DNA from 4 places in the Bowmanella denitrificans genome. Region 4 is predicted to be linked to each of the others. Evidence: predicted binding sites of a transcription regulator. Region 4 holds the regulator's gene; each other region holds the start of a gene.

Region 1 (4,608 bases), on a different contig from region 4:
CACAAACTCCTGGCTCTGGAAGCCAATGGTGCTGTAGTTCTGAATTTCCTCAATAAAGTGCTTATGCACCGCAGTGATTTTGTTCTGGGTCATATCTTCCATGGTGGCCATGGCACTGCCCAGCTTCTGGACCTGTTTGGGCTCCAGATGCTTTAAGATCTGCGCGGCATCTTCTTCGGACAAACTTAGCAACAAAATAGCAGCTTTCTCTACCCCCTCCAGTTTACTGACATCGTAGCCTGGACTGGATTCCGCTTCTTCAGGAGCGACTTTAGCGACTTGTCTGGTTGCCATGATTATTCATCCTGCATCAGCCAGCCCTTGACCACCTGGGCTGACAATTCGGGTTCATTGGCCACCAGGGCACGAACCGCTTTAAGTATATCTTCATCTTTATGTAAGTCTGGCAGCATCAATGAACCGTCAGCAGCAAAGCCCACCTGCCCTTCATCAAACTCCTGAGACAGCATACTGATAGTTTCATCACCCAGATCCAACCCGGCATCGGCATCAAATGCGTCGGCTTCGCGGGTGTCTTCTGGGTAAATCAGTTTCTTAAGCATGGGTCTGACAATGGCCAGGATCAAGGTAATGATCACCAGTCCACCCACCACCAGGCGCAGTGCGCGCATAAACCATTCCTGCTCCCACAATGGCACTTCGGTTACCACCAGGTCGTCGATACGGCTAAAGGGAATGCTCACCACTTCCAGTGAATCGCCGCGGGTCACATCAAAGCCGATACCGCCTTGTAGCAATCTACGAATATTCAGCAGCTCTTCCTGACTTTTGGGCACACTCGAGGTGGTGCCATCGGCAGCAGTCTGCTGGGTATGATCAACAGCCACAGACACAGACAGACGACGTATCACGCCAGTTTGCTGTTTGGTATGGCTGATGGTGGTATCCAGCTCATAGTTGCGAGTCGCTTCCTTATGGGAACGGCCAGGGGTGGTAGTCTTGGCATTGTTGCTGTTGGCCTGTTCAGGAATGTTGGAGTCCAGCGGTGGCTGGTTAGTTAACGCACCGGGAATACCTGCAGCAATGCCGCCCACTGAGTTTTCCTCAATGGTCATTTCGCTGCGTACTGCAGGTAAATCGGGGTTATAACGCTTCTGAGTTTGCTCCACCGCGGTGAAATCCATGGAAACGTCAACCTGCGCGGTGTAGTTGCCCAGGCCAAGCACTGGGATCAGTATTGAATCGATTTTTTGCAGGTACTCGGTTTCACGGTGCTTTTCAATTTCGTATTCTTTGCGTGAGCGGGCAGAAAGGGAGTCCTGTGAGCCGGAATTCAGCAAGCGGCCATTATTGTCTGTCACTGTTACCCGTCCAGGCTCCATACCCTGTACCGCCGAGGCAACAATATCCACCACCGCATCGACTTCTTCACCGGATAATACCGAACCGCGGCGCAAGGTAAGCACAACGGTAGCACTGGGCTTTTTCTCTACCCGGGCGAATACGCTTTCCTTGGGCAGGGCCAGCAGCACATTGGCGCGGGTTATGGCGCTGATATCTTCAATAGTACGGGCGAGCTGTTGTTCACGGGCATGTTTTAAGCGTTCTTTTTCCACCCTTTGGCTGACACCAAAGCCCATATCCTGCATGATGATATCGGTGCCGCTGTTAGCTTCCTGGCTGATGCCCTGGCGTGCCATGCCCAGTTTGATGTTTTGATACTGCTCTTCGTTTACATAAACAACGTTGCCTTCCAGGCGGTAATCAATCTGATTCTGATCCAGATAATCCAGCGTCTGAATAAGCTCTTCGGTGGGCATCTTGGCCAGCGGGCGGTAGTCCGGCTCCTGGGCCCAGATAACAATAAACACGGCAATGGCCACACAAATAACCAGCGCCACAATCAAGGTAATCTGACGCAGCAAGTCGATGCCGCCCAGGCCTTCCATAAAACCGGAGCGCTGTTCCGGGTTGTTGTCGGCCTCGGGGGCGTTGCCCGTTACGGCCAGTTCTGTACCAGTTGTTTCTGCCACAGCTTAGTCTCCCGTTACACCGGCATATTCATAATTTGTTTGTAGGCTTCCATCACCTTATTGCGCACCTGCACTGTGGCCTCAAAGGCAATGCCGGATTTCTCCTTGGCCACCATCACATCCACCAGGCTCAGGCTTTTATCGCCCATTTCAAATGCCACCTGCTTGTTTCTGGAGTCAAACTGCAACTCGTTCACATTGTCCAGCGCTTGTTTCAGCATATCGCCAAAATTCTGTGAACTGGGGTTGGTTACCAGTGGTTGCGCCTGACTGCTGTCCAGGCTGGCCTGACGGGCCAACGACTGCAGTTCGCTGTACAAGGATTGGGCTTTAATATCCATCGGCGGCTCCATAAACTGGGCGTGGAATAATTGACTAGCAGAACCCTAGCAATACTAGTGCCATATTATTTATTCCTTTAAATTCAAGTAGTTGACAGGTTTGCTAGGATAGCGTGACGGGAATTTGGCGGCGGATATAGATTATCACCACAGAGACACGAAGAACACGGAGATTCACAGAGGTTTCATGGCATTATCTCGGCGAGCTCTGCGGCTTGGCGAGAGTGGCTTTTCGCTGATACCGGAATACTTCACACAGAGACGCTGGGGGCGCTGAGAAAAGCTCGCAGAGTATTCTAATCATTCAGTAACTCTGCGTTTCTCTGCGTCTCCGCAAGAAATGTTTGGTATTTTTCGGGGCCAGAAGTTTGTTCAGGCCGGCACCTCAATCCCTACATCGCGCATTCTGGCCAGCTTGTAGCGCAAAGTACGGGGGCTGATCCCCAATTTATCTGCTACGGCCTTGCGGCTACCATTACAGGATTTGAGTGTGTCGAGAATTATCTGGTGCTCCTGCTGTTGCAACTCCATCCCCAGCTTGCTGCCTTCAGGCTCGGTATCCAGTTCCGGCAGCTCATGAGGCAAGTCCGGCTCCAGCATCAAATCCATGGCATCAATCTGCTCATCTGTGGCCAGAATAAGGGCGCGCTGAATAACGTTTTCCAGTTCCCGTACATTACCTGGCCAGCTATATTGCTGCAGTTTATTACGCGCCGAAGCGCTAAGCACAGGAATGGCCGCCCCTACTTTCTGGCTGTGTCGTTCAATCAGGTGCTGGGCCAGCGGAATAATATCGCCAGGACGTTGGGCTAAAGGCGACCAAGTTAATGGAAACACATTGAGGCGGTAATATAAGTCTTCGCGAAAATCGCCCCGCGCCACCGCCTGACGTAAGTCGCGGTTACTGGTTGCCACTACACGCACATCCAGGTCGATGGTTTTACGACTGCCCAGGCGCTCGACTTCCTTTTCCTGCAACACGCGCAATAACTTGGCTTGCAGAGCCAGATCCATCTCGGTAATTTCATCCAGCAAAATGGTGCCGCCCTGAGCCTGTTCGAACTTGCCCGGACAAGCCTGCAGCGCGCCGGTGAAAGCGCCTTTTTCATAACCAAACAAAGTGGCTTCGAGCATATTCTCCGGAATCGCCGCACAGTTAATTGCCACAAAAGGCTGTTCACTGCGACTGGACTGGTCATGAATATAGCGGGCTAGCACTTCCTTTCCGGAGCCGCTCGGGCCCAACACCATCACAGTGGCATCGGCCTTAGCCACTTTTTTGGCCAGTTCCAGTAGTTTTTTACTGGCAGGGTCTGCCACCACAGGCTGGCGGGATTCCACCTTCTGCGCTGGTGCATAACGCCCAACCAGATTAAGTAGCACCTGCGGAGCGAATGGTTTGGCCAGATAATCCGTGGCACCGTCGCGCATGGCCTGCACTGCGTCGTCAATTGTGGCATATGCCGTCATCAGCAGCACCGGCAAATTAGGTAGCTTCTGCTTAATGCTGCGCAGCAGCGACAAACCAGACATTTGCCCCATCTGAATATCACTGACCACCAAGTCCACCGGCTCCTGGCCGAGGATCGCCATAGCGGCTTCCGCACAATCGGCTTCCACAATCTGATAGCCGCCCAGCAGTAAGGTATCAATCAGTGCTTCGCGCAAACCAGCGTCGTCTTCAACAATCAGGATTTTACTGTTACTCATCCTCTGCACTCCTTAGGAGTTAAGGTTTTTTCCAGTTGCCGCAAGATGGGCAAGCGAATATCAAATTTGGCCCCACCCTGTTCCAGATTGGCCGCCCGCACCTGGCCCTGATGGGACTGGGCAACGGCCTTGACCACCGCCAGACCAAGACCTGTGCCCTGGCTTTTGGTGGTATAGAATGGGTCAAAAATATGCAGCAACTGCGCTTTGGGAATGCCCGGGCCGTTGTCTGCCACGCTGATCACCACTTCGGTTGGATTGAGGGGATCGCGCCCGGCTTGCAGGTGAATACGGCAGCCCTTGGGCATGGCCTGAATGCTGTTGTGAATCAGGTTCTGCAGGGCACTGGCCAGGGCGGTTTTATTGCCCAGTACCAGAATATCCGGCTCGGGAAGCTCCACGGTCAGAATGGCCTGACGCGCCATCAACATCGCTTCGGCACCGGCTTCTACTTCCAGCATCAGGCTTTGCAGCGATAACTCACTGACCACCTGCTGTTCGCCGCTTTTAGCAAACAGCAACATATCATTCACCTGCTGCTCTAAATCTTTAAGCCGGAATAG
Region 2 (4,608 bases), on a different contig from region 4:
CAATTTTACCCGCTTCGGTGACCAAATCATCAGCATTGGCACTGGAAAACACTCTCAGCAGTGTGCCTTCTATCATAGGAATATGCATCTTGGCCTGTTCTTCATTATCGGCACCGCGTACCAACAGCTGCACCTTGATTTCCACCAGGCGGTCACGGCCGGTACCAGGCACGTTAAATACAAAGGGCCTTGGCATAGCAACATACAAAGCTGACCCTAACGAAGCACTATTGGCAGCAGGCGCGCCGTCACTGGCCCCTGGCGTAGGGCTCATGGCCTGCTCATCCATTGCTGGTTCATCTGAACCACCCAGCAGGAAAAACGCCGCGGCGCCACCAATGACTAATACGGCAGCGGCGATGATGATAATCATCATCTTGCCTTTTTTGTTACCGCCGTCTTCCAGCTCCAGTTCTTTTTCCGCCATTATCAATCCAATTTAGTTACCTGTATGGCTACTGATCTTATCTGTCACACAGGGAATAGCAATTGTGTTAAACGAAATAGTCGATTCCACCCAGTCGGCCATTAGATATCGGCATATCATGTATTGTTTGCTGTTCATTCAAGGACTGCTGTGGCTCTTCGCCATCAGACTGGCCTTGCTGCTGGGCAAACTGTTCGCCCTTACCTTCCTGCTGAACAAATGATTGCCCAAGTTCAATACCTTTTTCCGCCAACATTTCACGCAATCTGGGTACCGCCTGATCAAGCATGTCTCTGGCCTGCTGCGATTGCACCACAAAGTTCACGCTGGCCTGGTCGCCATGCATTTGAATGCGCACCTGCATGGAGCCTAGATCCGGCGGATCGAGACGGATATCCGCACTCATATTGCTTTGATTCACCAACATCCGCACCCGCTCTGCCAGTTGCACTGCCGCTTCGGGCTTGGCGATATTAATGGCCTTATCCAGGAAACTACTGGACGATGCATTGGCTGTTTTGCTGCTTTCTACCTGTGCATGGGCGGTTTCAGCCGCCACTTGTCGCTCAGCTACAGCTCTGAGACTGGGGTCAAACGCGTCCTGCCGTTGACTGACCTGGCTTTCCATTAAACTTGCAAAACGCTGCAATTCGGGCTGTAGCCCAGGTTGTGGGATCTGGATGCCTTGTTCTTTTAAGCTGGCTTGCACCAGGCTTTGCAAGTCCAGGCCAGGTTCACGCCCTTGCTGTAACTGCGCTTTAAATTCGGCAATACCGGCTTTCAAACTGGCAACAAAATCTTGCACGGCTTGTGGCCCTTGCTGCTTAACCTGCAGTCGCTCGGCTAGCTCGGTGAGTCGCTTATCCAGCTCTTTTTCGGATAACTGAACCAACTCCTGCAAAGTAACCGGTTTTGCAGTTGAGGAGACTTTAGCTTTATCTGCGGCAGGTTCAGCACTGAGCAACGATTTTTTGGGTTGTTTCATTGCATCATCAGCGGCTGAAATCTGCTCTCTGCTGACCTTTTCCCCCTCAGGGCTAAGAAGCGCAGCTTTAAGCTCCTTCAGATTAAGGGTTCCGTCCTGCAAGTTGTCTTTCGGTAAATCGACCTGTTCTTGTGGGGTTATCAGTGGCAACTTGGCAATCTGCTCAGGCGCCAGCGCCTTCACCAGATTTTCACCAGCCAGGTTGGTTAACTGCTGCCTGCCCTTTGCGTCAAACAGCGCTAGCGGAATCTCTGGTGTTTCACCATCTTCCAACATATTTGTCAGGGTTACTAACACATTGGCAAACATCATATCGTCTGACTGTGGCGACATCTGCGTCAAAAACTGTTTAAACTCGGTTAGTTGCTCTGGCGTCAGGAGTTGCTGAAGAATATCCGGGTTTAACCCAAGCTGTTCCAGTAGAGCTAAATTTTGTTCAGTCCAGTCGGCTTCAGTGTCGGTGCCATCGACATTGTTTTCAGTCGCACCAACCTGCAACACATCATCTTGTGATTCGCTTGGCTCCTGCTCTACGGTTGTGTTTGACTGCTGTCCCAACACCAGTTGATAAACCAACTTCAGCCAATCATCCGCCTGCGGTTCGCCTTGCGGCGTTGATATCGCCCCTTCCTCTGGCTGCTCGTTGGTGGATGATGACAAGTCAGTCTGCCCTTTATCCGCACTTCTTTGTGCATCAATAACTATCGCATCGCCTTTTTCAGACTGTTTATCAGCCTCTTCAGCGGCGGGGATACTGGCCTTGTCGGACTCAGTTGTCTCGCTTTTTGACAGAGTTTCGGTCTGACGACTTTCCTTGTTATCACGCTCGGTGACTTCGAAGCCGGGTTTTTCCGGGCCGCCCTTTCGCACTGGCTCAACACTGTGTCGGCCCTTGCCTTGCTCTAAGCTTAACTGCTGACGAAAAATGTCTGCCTGACCACTTTCAAGCATTTGCTCATTGTCATCAGCCACTGCGCCAGGGGCGGCAAGTTTGGGATTAGCGGCGGCAACTTGTTGCATCATAGGGCGTTTCCAGAACTTAGGTTTAAAGCCATCAGCCTTTTACTTTGGGGCCTTTGGTAGATAATGCGTTAGTTCGTAGCCAGTGTTATGCAAGTAGCGCTCCAAGTTGGTAGGATTACGCATTCAAGCCTTGGCTGACTTACTCCTGCGCCTTTCTGCGCACAAAACGTTGCAACGCAACTTCATCCAGCAAGGCCTGCTCGCGCCGGTCTTCCAATTGCTGGGCCTGCTGACGTTTTTTGTCGATCAACATTTCCACCGCTTTACGCTTTTGTTGCTGTTTCAGCCATAGTCCGCGGCGCTGCTGCGCTACCGCCCTGGCATTGGCAATCATTTGGTTTTGCTGGGCACAGGCCTTGTCTAACTTGTCGATAAAAGCCTGATGCTGAGCAAAAGACGTGGCCCCCAGCCCCTGGTTAGCGCGCTGTTGTAACTGGCGCAGGTAATCCAGGCGGTAGTTTTGCAAACCGGTCAGCTTTTGCACATTGGCCTGCACATTTTGCTCGGCGAGACGATAATCTTTGGCCAGCTTATCTTCTTTTTCCTGCTCCCACCTGGCCACCTGCTGCAACTGGCGTGTAGACATCAGCCTTCTCCCAGTCCTTTGGCCAGAGATGCCATGTCTTCAAGACTTTCATCGTAAGGAAGCACTTGCTTCATTTCCTGCTGCAGAAATTTGTTGATCACCGGCTCGGCCTTAATCGCCAAGTCGACTCGTGGATCTGAGCCCCGGCTATATGCGCCGATGCTGATTAGATCACGATTCTGTTGGTAGTTAGAGTAAACCTGCTTAATCCGCCGGGCGGCTTTCAGGTGCTCGTCACTGACTACCATTGGCATTACCCTGCTGATTGAAGCTTCAACATCAATGGCTGGATAGTGGCCACTGTCAGCCAGACGTCTGGCCAGCACCACGTGTCCGTCCAGTATCGCCCTGGCCGAATCGGCGATAGGATCCTGCAGATCATCCCCCTCGGTCAGCACGGTAAAGAAGGCGGTAATCGCTCCTTGCTTGTCGCTGCCATTGCCGGCGCGTTCCACCAATGCCGGTAGGCGGGCAAACACTGATGGTGGATACCCTTTGGTGGCAGGAGGCTCCCCCACTGCCAGGGCAATTTCACGCTGCGCCATGGCGTAGCGGGTCAGTGAGTCCACCAGCAGCAGTACATTCATGCCCTGATCTCGAAAATACTCAGCAATGGCTACCGCCGTTTCGCAACCTTTTAAACGCATTAAAGGCGAGGTATCCGCGGGTGCGGCCACCACTACAGACTTTTGCCGCTCTTCTTCACCGAGGATATCCTGAATAAATTCCTTCACTTCGCGGCCCCGCTCCCCCACCAAGCCGACCACCACAACATCAGCACTGGTGCCGCGGGTCATCATGCCCATGAGTACACTTTTACCCACCCCGGAACCGGCAAACAGCCCCATACGCTGCCCGACGCCCACGGTGATTAACGAGTTAATACAGCGTACGCCCACATCCAGTGGCTGATTGATAGGGCGGCGAGATAAGGGGTTAATCGGCGCGCGGCTAAGCGGAATGCGCTTTTCAACTTTGATGGCACCCAGCCCGTCAAGGGGCTGACCATTACCGTCAACCACGCGGCCCAAAAGCTCCATGCCAACGCCAATGCCCTGCTCACGGGACAATGGCTGAACCCTGGAGCCGGGCACAATGCCCCGTACCGCTTCGGTAGGCATCAGGTAGGTGATATTCTCGGCAAACCCCACCACTTCGGCTTCTATTTCGCCGTCGATGGTTTGTACCAGACACTGACTGCCCACTGGCATTTGGCAGCCTACCGCTTCCAGGGTCAGGCCGATGCCCCGCACCAGTTTGCCTGCTGCCACGGTTTGTGCCTGCGGAACCTGTTGCCGGTAGGCGGCGATTTTGTCTTTAAGGCTTTGCAAGATGTACCTGTTTAGTCTGTTTAGGTGTTTTTGTCGGACTTAAGTCCGACCTACAGAGGCTAATGTTTGGGAAGCCCGTAGCCCGTAGCCCGTAGCCCGTAGCCCGCATTATTGCCGGTCTAAGCCTTGCTCCAGCAGAAATTTATCCAGCACCTGACGCACCCGTCGCTCAATACTGACATCCACCGCATTGGCATCAGTAACGATATCGCAGCCACCACGCTGCATATTGGGGGTTTCAATAAACTGCCAATGC
Region 3 (4,608 bases), on a different contig from region 4:
GCATAGAGCGAAACTTCAATACTTTTATGGCCTTACCATCGAGCCCGTAACGGTTTTGACGGAAAAATACCGGCCCGGTGGAATCAATTTTGATCGCAGTCGCAATAAGCAGCAGTAATGGAGAAATCAGCAACAGCACAGCAGCACTGAATAACACGTCAAAGGTGCGCTTGTAGAAATCCTTAATACCATAGGCTGGCGATTCAAATACGCTGAGCGTATCCAATTCGCCTACGCTGCCGATACGTGCGTGCATCAGGTTTTTCAGCAGGAAGTCAGGCACCATCAATACATCAACAGTGGTGTCACCTAAACGCTGGATAATATCGGCAATACGCCTTTCCGCCAGCATCGGCAAACAAATATACAACTTTGCCACTTCACCTTGCTGGGCAAGCTGCACCGCTTCTTCAATACTGCCTTTGAGTAAATCCTTGTAGCCATTGCCTAAACGTTCGGCCGTTCGGTCGTCAAAAAAGCCGATACAGTCAAACCCCAGTTCAATATGCTGCTGCATTTCCTGATACAGCTCCATGCCTGACCGGGTCATGCCTACAATGGCGACTTTTTGCATACTCAGACCCCGGCGACGACGCCAGGCTTTAACATGCTTAGCAGAAATACGCCAACTCACCAGTGCCAGTAAGCTTGACGAATACCACCCCAAGAGCACAACACGGGAAAAGGTTGCGCCCTCTTTCAATACAAACAGCAATGAAAAAATCAGCAAAAAGCAGGCGCTATGCACCAGTATGACCAACATCAACATGCGGGAAAAACGCCCTACCCGCCAGGAGCGATAGAGGGCGACAGACTCGCCAACATAGGCATAAACCAGCACCAGCGACAGCAACACCAGCAAATAATCGCGCGAAAAATCAACACCATACAAGTAGCCGGCAACCAACAGGCTGGTAGCCAGAATGAAGACATCAATCAGGCGATAGATAAAATGTGTTGAGGAATCTACTTTGAATAACGACGAGGTATTCATTTTCCGGTCCTTGAAAAGAAGTACTTACATACCGCCTAAGGCAAATTGGTGCGCAATGCTAAAGTAAAGACATTGCAAATCCAACCACTAAATGACGAAAAATTACGCACATTTTGCCAGGCGCTTGAAATCTTAAAAAAAGTTCTACTCACTAAGTTGAACTTTACCTTGCGGCCTGCGCCAGGCTCTTACTGTGAACCAAGCACACAGCGCTAATATCCAGCCCGTTGCAGAGGCGGCGAAGTCAACCACACTAAACTGACGATGCGGCACCCAAGCCTGAATCAGCTCGTCTATGCCATATACCAGCAGTAAAGTCAGAAAAAACAAAAGCTGGCGAGCCCAAGTCTTTGCGCTGATACCCGATAACTTAGCCAGCGCCAGAGACAGACCAAAGCCTACGCAAATATGCAGATAATAATCTGCGCCCAGAAGCCGCTCAAACCACTTCGGCAATGCGCTCCAGGCTGGTATATATTTGGCAACAACCAACATTAAACAAAAAAAGCAAGCCAACAGAGCGGTACTGTAAGGAATAGTTAATTTCTGTTTCAGATTCATGAACACGCACACTTTCCTTGCAAGTTCCACAAACAAGCATTAACACCTCGTTAACACTTGAATTTACTGGCTTTGTGGCTTCTCTTTTTTAGGATAACAAGTAGAAAATAACAACGCATCTAAAACATAATATTATTTTTTTGGACTGTAGGACTCCTTTGGCACCAAACCCCCTCGTTTGTCAGAGTTTTTTACACACAAGATCCCAATGAATACAGAAACTTCAATACAATCAAAAGGATGGAATTAAGGCACAATTATTGCTTTAGGAAAAAGCAGGATATGTTGTTATTTATTTTCAGATAAGGAGATTCTCGATGCTGAAATCTAAGCTATTAAAGACATTTGTTGTATTTTCCGGACTTAGCATGGCCGGTGCGCAGGCCTCTATTCTTAACGGCAGTTTTGAGCAAGATCCAGGTACGAATCCTATTGTAATGAACGATTCCACCTGGGTTGCACCCGATCCTAATATTCCCTTTGCTGGATTGGTGGGTGCCGATGAAGGCAAAAGATGGGGAGTATTCTCCGGGTTATCAGACTGGAATGTGGTAGGTGGTGCCGGTATTGAAGCTAATGCCAGCGGTAATATCGCCGGTTTCAACGCTTATGATGGTAACTACTATGTAGAGATGGACACCCATTTCGACTACCAAAACCCGACCAATAGTAACACCACTATTTATCAGGAAGTTACCGGGTTAACAGTGGGTCAGCAGTATGAGCTGTCATTCGCTTATGCTTCACGTACCACCTTAGCAAATGACAATGGCGTAAGCATTTTCTGGGGTGACGATGTCGCTAATCTGTTCGATACATCAGTAATGGATGTGGATACAGATGGAACTGCATTGGCATGGCGTATCATTTCCCTGAAACTAACTGCCACAGCAGAAGATATGCTGCTGGGTTTCGGCTCTTTTGGCACCGAAGCCTATGATGTGATGTACAAAGGCAATCGCTATTACAACCCTGAAAGTAATGGTAAAGGTGGCATGCTGGACGCTATCAGCTTGAACGCTGTTGATGTACCAGAGCCGGCCAGCCTGGGTATTTTGGCACTGGGTTTATTGGGTCTGGGCGCCGCCCGTCGCAAGGCTAAATAAAGCTAACTGTCAGAAAGTTTTACAAAAAACGCCAGACACTGTCTGGCGTTTTTTTATGCCTGTATGTGGCGACTAAAAGCACATTCATTTTCACCGCAGAGGCGCTGAGGTCGCGGAGAAAAGCATAAGATCTCTCGGTCTATGTGCTCAAAAACTCGGCGTTCTCTGCGTCTCTGCGGTGAATAATATTGGCTTCTCGCAAAGACGCAGAGTGCACAGAGAAAAACACGCGGAGTAATTATTCCTTAAACAACTCTGTGCTCTTTGTGAACTCAGCGGCACTGCGAGAGATAGTTTCGTGACTTTCGTGGTTGGTCTTTATCCCTCTGCGAGTTTTTCTTTGCGTACTCGGCGGCTTTGCGAGAGGGCTTTGTTTATTTACTCGGCAGAAAGTCTTGTCTTCGTGATTCTTCTTTTCTTCGTGGTGATACGGGGCTGTTTTTAAAAAGCTATTGATCAGTCTCCAGTCTATCTCTGTGTTCTCTGTGCCTCTGTGGTTCTATTCTGTTTTTTACAGGATATTGCTTAGCGAACTCAGCGTCTCGGCGAGAGGCAATCCCGTATTAAGGTCAGTTCTGTGTGCTCAAATACCATTAGTAGGTTTTATCCAGCCCGGTAAGCAGATCGGTTTGTGGTCGCCAGCCTGTACTGAACAAAAGCGACGAGTCCAGCCATTTGCGTGGCGTGCCATCTGGTTTGCTGGTATCAAAATGAATGGTACCGCTGTAGCCGGTAATTTCAGCCATTGTTCTTGCCAGTTCAGCAATGCTGATATCGCTGCCACAACCAATATTAATGTGTGACTGCATAGGCGAAACCAACGCCCAAAACCTTGCTGTATCCATATCCATTAAGTGCATACAGGCTTGGGCCAGGTCGTCTACATACAAAAACTCCCTGCGCACCTTACCCGTCCCCCACACTGACAACTGGGGTTCATTGTTGCGCTTTGCCAAATGAAAGCGTTGCATCAGGGCCGGAATAACATGGCTGTGTATTGGGTGAAAGTTATCATAAGGGCCATACAGATTGGTGGGCATAACACTGCGAAAATCGCATCCATGCTGGCGATAATAACTTTCACAAAGCTTGATCGCGGCGATTTTTGCAATAGCGTAGGGTTCGTTTGTTGGCTCAAGATGGCCAGCCAGCAAACTCTCTTCAGACATAGGTTGAATCGCCAGTCTGGGATAAATGCAGCTGGAGCCAAGGTTCAGTAACTTGGTTACATCACTTTGATAAGCCGCATGAATAACATTGCAGGCAATCTGCAGGTTCTGATAAATAAAATCAGCAGGCAAATCACGGTTAGCCAGAATACCACCGACTTTAGCTGCAGCCAGATAGACCTCATCGATCTTATGCTGTTTAAAGAAATGGTATACGGCCTGCTGATCCAGAAGATCCAGCTCACTTCGCTCTGCCACCAGCAGTTTAATGTCAGGTCGCGCTGATAACTTTCTGACCAGGGCCTGCCCGACCAATCCATTATGTCCTGCAACATAGATGCATTTCATAGTTTGCCCGTTAATAACCATGGTGTCTTAGCAGTGCCAGCTGCTTGGCCTGCTTTAAATCGGACTCAACCATTTCGTGGCATAAATCAGTGAAGTTATAGTCAGGTTTCCAACCAAGTTCACGCCGGGCCTTGCTGGCATCACCAAGCAACGAATCCACTTCTGCCGGACGGAAATATCTTGGGTCTATTCGCACTATGATCTGACCTTGCTGCAACCCTGGTGTTAGCGTGGCATCCATCGATTTCACCCGACCGATTTCATCCTGACCTTCGCCTTCAAACTCCACCATGATGCCCAGCGCTGCAGCGCATTCCTGCAAAAAGTCCCGTACCGAATGTTGCTCCTGCATAGCGATCACATAATCGTCTGCTTTCTCTTGCTGAAGCATCTGGTGTACCGCCCGCATATAATCCTTGGCATGCCCCCA
Region 4 (4,608 bases):
TACAGCGTTGGCAAGGCGGACTGTTATTGGCTTGCTACCTGGCTTACCAGGCCAGTTTGTTTCAACATTAACCGGAATTAGAGGCCACATGAGCCATACCCAGACCCCCTACGGCACGTTAGACACTTCTATCTTTAAGCGCTTTGCCAATATCCGCTTGTTAGCCTGTGACGTGGACGGTATTTTTTCCGACGGCCGAATCTATCTGGGAAATGATGGTGCAGAATTAAAAGCCTTTCACACCCGCGACGGTTACGGCGTCAAAGCGCTGATGAAAATAGGGGTAGAAGTGGCTGTCATCACTGGACGCAAATCTCAAATAGTGGAAGACAGGATGCGCGCACTAGGCCTGCGCTATATCATCCAGGGGCAGGAAGATAAACAACAGGCCTTGCAGGACATAGCTGGGCAGATGAAACTCAATACAGAGCAGATAGCTGCCATGGGTGATGATATGCCCGATCTGGGCATGTTCAGACAAGCAGGTATCAAGATTTCGGTACCCGATGGTCATCCAGTGGTGATACAACAGGCCGATTTTATTACCCGTTGCCAAGGTGGATTTGGTGCCGTCAGAGAGGTTTGCGATATGATATTGCAAGCCAATCATCAACTAACCCAAATACACGGCATTAGCCTATGAATCGCCTGACCTTAAGTATTCTGCTGCTGTTTGTGCTGATACTGGCTACCAACTACAACTGGTGGCTGGACAGTGAACAGCCACAAACCAGCAAGCAAGGTGAAGAAGTCTGGCAGCCAAATTACCTGGCCCGCAATATGCAAACCAGTTTGTATAATGACGATGGTGTTCTGACTCATAGTATCCACGCTAAGGTAATGGAGCATTACGACATGCTGGGTTTTACCCTGTTCCAGCAACCTCAATACAGTATCTTTGTTGACACGAACGAGCCCCCTTGGGAAATTACCGCCGACGAGGGCACACTATACGAAGACAACCGCATTCAGTTGGAAACCAATGTAGAGATACGCAGTCTTAGCAACGAAGGATTGCTGCAAACCATCAGCACCAGCTTTATCGAGATAGACCTGAACAGCAAAACCATGCATTCTGACCAGCCTGTTACCATCAGCGGTGTCAATTATGTCATCAGAGGCAATGGTTTTAGCGCAGATTTGAACACCAAACAATTTGAACTACTGGATCACGTAGAGACCATCTATGGTAAATAAAATTAAACTGCATGTGCTGACGGCGGCCGTTCTTCTGAGTGCTTCCGCTGCAGCAATCAATAAGGATTTTAACGAACCTATTAAGGTGGCCTCCAAATACCAGTCCGGTGACGGTATCAATAAAGTGTCCATTTTTCGCGAAAATGTGAAAATCACCCAAGGCACCCTGAGTATTGATGCCGATGAAGTGGAAGTGAATGCCGAACAAGGTAAAGGACGGGAAATTTTTATTGCCAAAGGCGAACCGGCCGAGTACCAACAAACCATGGCCGACGGCAGTCGTATTCGGGCGTTGGCCAATCATATCGAATATCAGGTGGATAAACGAACTCTGACCTTAAAGGGAAATGCTGAGCTACATCAAAACAGCAGCAGTGTTAGCGGTGATAACATTGAGTTCAATATGGAGAAGGAACAGTTAGTCGCACAAGGCTCGGACGACGGTGATGGCCGGGTAGAAACAATTTTCCAGCCAGAGCCCAAGAAGAAACCGGTCCAGGAGAAGTAAATTCATGCCAACACTTAAGGCCTCGCATCTGGCGAAAAGCTACAAAAATCGCCAGGTGGTGCGTGACGTGAGCCTGCAAGTCAGTACCGGACAGATTGTGGGTTTGCTCGGCCCCAATGGCGCAGGAAAAACCACTTCCTTCTATATGATTGTTGGCCTGGTTCCCATGGACAAAGGCCAGATATTTATTGATGACCAGGAACTCAGCCACCAACCAATGCATGTGCGGGCCAGACTGGGCATTGGCTATCTGCCCCAGGAGTCATCCATCTTCCGGAAACTAAGCGTTTATCAAAATCTGATGGCGATTCTGGAAACCCGCAAGGATCTCAACCAGGAGCAACGGGAGCAGGAGGCGGATGCATTGTTGGATGAATTTAACATCAACCATATCCGTCATAGCACCGGCATGAGTCTGTCCGGAGGAGAAAGACGCCGGGTGGAAATCGCCCGGGCCTTGTCAGCCAACCCCAGATTTATATTGCTGGATGAGCCCTTTGCCGGTGTCGATCCCATTTCGGTCAGCGATATAAAAAAGATTATCCATCATCTGAAAGACAGAGGCATCGGCGTTCTGATTACCGACCATAATGTCCGTGAAACCCTGGATGTATGTGAAAAAGCTTATATTGTCAGTCATGGTGAATTAATTGCGGAAGGCTCAGCCGAACAGGTACTTAACGACAAGCAGGTCAGAGATGTATACCTGGGTGAGCAATTCAAGCTATAGTTAAGCCAAACAGGCATTGAACTTGCCATGAACGACCATATCAATACCCTGAAGGCCATTGGAAGATAATAAGAAGTAGATGAAGCCCGCATTACAGCTAAAATTCAGCCAGCAGCTCACCATGACGCCGCAACTGCAACAGGCCATTCGTCTGTTGCAACTGTCGACCCTGGATCTGCAACAGGAAATCCAGGAAGCCCTGGAATCCAACCCTTTGTTGGAAGCGGATGACGGCCAGGATTTTTCCACCGGCGACGATCAGGACCTCAACAATGTCAGCAACGACAGTGCTTCTGCCAATAGCGAAGACAACGACCGCATGGAAACCGGCGAAGCGCTGGAAAAACAGGAATTACCAGACGACTTACCGGTAGATACTACCTGGGATGAGTATTACAGCGCTTCTTCAGGCCCCTCCTCCTCAGCCGCCAGCTCAGATGAGGACAATATTTACCAGGGTGAAACATCCGACAGCATTCAGGATCACTTGCTGTGGCAAATGCGTCTGACCCCTTTCAGTGAAACTGACACCGCTATTGCTATCGCTATTATCGATAGCATTGATGAGTCAGGTTATCTTACGGTCAGCACCGAAGACATTCTGCAGAGTCTGGATATCGAAGACGAAGAAGTGGAACTGGATGAGGTGGAATGCGTGTTAAAACGTATCCAGATGTTTGATCCTGTGGGGGTAGGCTCGCGTTCAGTGCAAGAATGCCTATTGGTGCAACTTCGTCAGTTTGGCGCTGAAACCCCCTGGCTGGAAGAAGCCAAGGCGTTGATTCTGGAGCATAGCGAACTGCTGGCCAGCAAAGACTACCGTACCCTGATGCGCAAGGCACGTTTGAAAGAAGACGAACTGCGTGAAGCACTGCGGTTACTGCAAACCCTGAATCCCAGGCCAGGCAGCGCCATCGTCACCAGTGAACCAGAGTACGTTATTCCAGACGTGTCAGTGACTAAGAAAAATGGCCGCTGGGTGGTAGAACTAAACCCTGATAGCCTGCCCAAGTTGAGTATCAATCAGCAGTATGCGGCCATGAGCCGCAATGCCAGAAATTCCAGCGACAGCCAGTTTATCCGCTCTCATATGCAGGAAGCCAAATGGTTTATCAAGAGTCTGGAAAGCCGGAATGAAACGCTACTTAAAGTGGCTAATTGCATAGTACAGCAGCAACAGGGATTTTTTGAATATGGCCCTGAGGCCATGAAACCAATGGTGCTGAATGATGTCGCAGAAATGGTGGATATGCATGAATCCACTATTTCCCGGGTTACGACCCAGAAGTATATGCATACACCACGTGGCATTTTTGAGCTGAAATACTTCTTCTCCAGCCATGTGGCAACGGAAAGTGGTGGCGAGTGCTCGTCTACTGCTATCCGCGCTCTGATTAAAAAACTGGTGGCGGCAGAAAAACCCGCCAAACCGCTGAGTGACAGCAAGATTGCGCAGTTGTTGGCCGAGCAAGGCATTATGGTTGCCCGGCGGACAATCGCCAAATACCGGGAATCCTTATCGATTCCCCCATCCAACCAACGCAAGAGTCTGCTTTAAGACTTACCAACAAAAGGAAGAGGCATTATGCAAATCAACCTTACTGGTCATCACGTTGAAATCACCGATTCTCTTCGCGCCTATGTTGACAGCAAATTTACCAAGTTGGAGCGACATTTCGATCATATTAACAATGTCCATGTTATCCTGAATGTGGAGAAACTTAATCAGAAGGCGGAAGCCACTCTGCACCTCAATGGTGCCGAGGTTTTTGCCACCTCCGAGCATACCGATATGTATGCCGCCATTGACAGCCTTATAGATAAGCTTGATCGCCAGGTGCTCAAGCATAAGGAAAAAATAAAACGCCATTAGGCTCAAACAAAGCCATAAACAGGCCCCGCCTGTTTATGGCCACAACACAAAACTCAGCATGGAAATCAAAGACATCCTCTCCCTTGATTGCACTTCCTGTGCCATTCAGGGGACCAGTAAAAAACGCATTCTGGAATCTATCAGTGATATCGCGGCCAGGCATCTGCCAGAAATTGGTCAGGATGCGATCCTCACCAGTCTGCTGAACCGTGAAAAAATGGGTAGTACCGGCATTGGTTGTGGCATTGCCATTCCCCATGGCCGTTTGGCCGGACTGGAGAAAGTCACGGCAATATTGTT

What was found. Region 4 encodes sigma-54, which starts transcription at its own class of promoters, with help from an activator protein. Its sites were predicted from a motif close to GTTGGCACGNNNNTNGNNT; they were not measured.
Region 1: a site for sigma-54 is predicted at 2,382-2,400, ahead of fliE (flagellar hook-basal body complex protein FliE). Genes of this name have one in related genera too.
Region 2: a site for sigma-54 is predicted at 2,523-2,541, ahead of ABD028_RS08650 (flagellar hook-length control protein FliK). Genes of this name have one in related genera too.
Region 3: a site for sigma-54 is predicted at 1,803-1,821, ahead of ABD028_RS00375 (PEP-CTERM sorting domain-containing protein). Genes of this name have one in related genera too.

The regions. Positions count from the first base shown of each region.
Region 1 covers NZ_BAAAEI010000007.1:83,039-87,646, forward strand. The annotation lists gene fliG (flagellar motor switch protein FliG) at 1-294, opposite strand, end outside; gene fliF (flagellar basal-body MS-ring/collar protein FliF) at 297-1,994, opposite strand; gene fliE (flagellar hook-basal body complex protein FliE) at 2,009-2,335, opposite strand; gene ABD028_RS08685 (sigma-54-dependent transcriptional regulator) at 2,708-4,045, opposite strand; gene ABD028_RS08690 (sensor histidine kinase) at 4,042-4,608, opposite strand, start outside.
Region 2 covers NZ_BAAAEI010000007.1:77,013-81,620, forward strand. The annotation lists gene fliL (flagellar basal body-associated protein FliL) at 1-427, opposite strand, end outside; gene ABD028_RS08650 (flagellar hook-length control protein FliK) at 495-2,435, opposite strand; gene fliJ (flagellar export protein FliJ) at 2,575-3,021, opposite strand; gene fliI (flagellar protein export ATPase FliI) at 3,021-4,355, opposite strand; gene fliH (flagellar assembly protein FliH) at 4,461-4,608, opposite strand, start outside.
Region 3 covers NZ_BAAAEI010000001.1:85,227-89,834, forward strand. The annotation lists gene ABD028_RS00365 (undecaprenyl-phosphate glucose phosphotransferase) at 1-994, opposite strand, end outside; gene ABD028_RS00370 (VanZ family protein) at 1,139-1,555, opposite strand; gene ABD028_RS00375 (PEP-CTERM sorting domain-containing protein) at 1,873-2,661, shown strand; gene ABD028_RS00380 (GDP-L-fucose synthase family protein) at 3,255-4,178, opposite strand; gene gmd (GDP-mannose 4,6-dehydratase) at 4,189-4,608, opposite strand, start outside.
Region 4 covers NZ_BAAAEI010000008.1:77,491-82,098, forward strand. The annotation lists gene ABD028_RS09355 (calcium/sodium antiporter) at 1-71, shown strand, start outside; gene kdsC (3-deoxy-manno-octulosonate-8-phosphatase KdsC) at 89-643, shown strand; gene lptC (LPS export ABC transporter periplasmic protein LptC) at 640-1,197, shown strand; gene lptA (lipopolysaccharide transport periplasmic protein LptA) at 1,187-1,705, shown strand; gene lptB (LPS export ABC transporter ATP-binding protein) at 1,710-2,435, shown strand; gene ABD028_RS09380 (RNA polymerase factor sigma-54) at 2,515-3,993, shown strand; gene hpf (ribosome hibernation promoting factor) at 4,021-4,308, shown strand; gene ptsN (PTS IIA-like nitrogen regulatory protein PtsN) at 4,367-4,608, shown strand, end outside.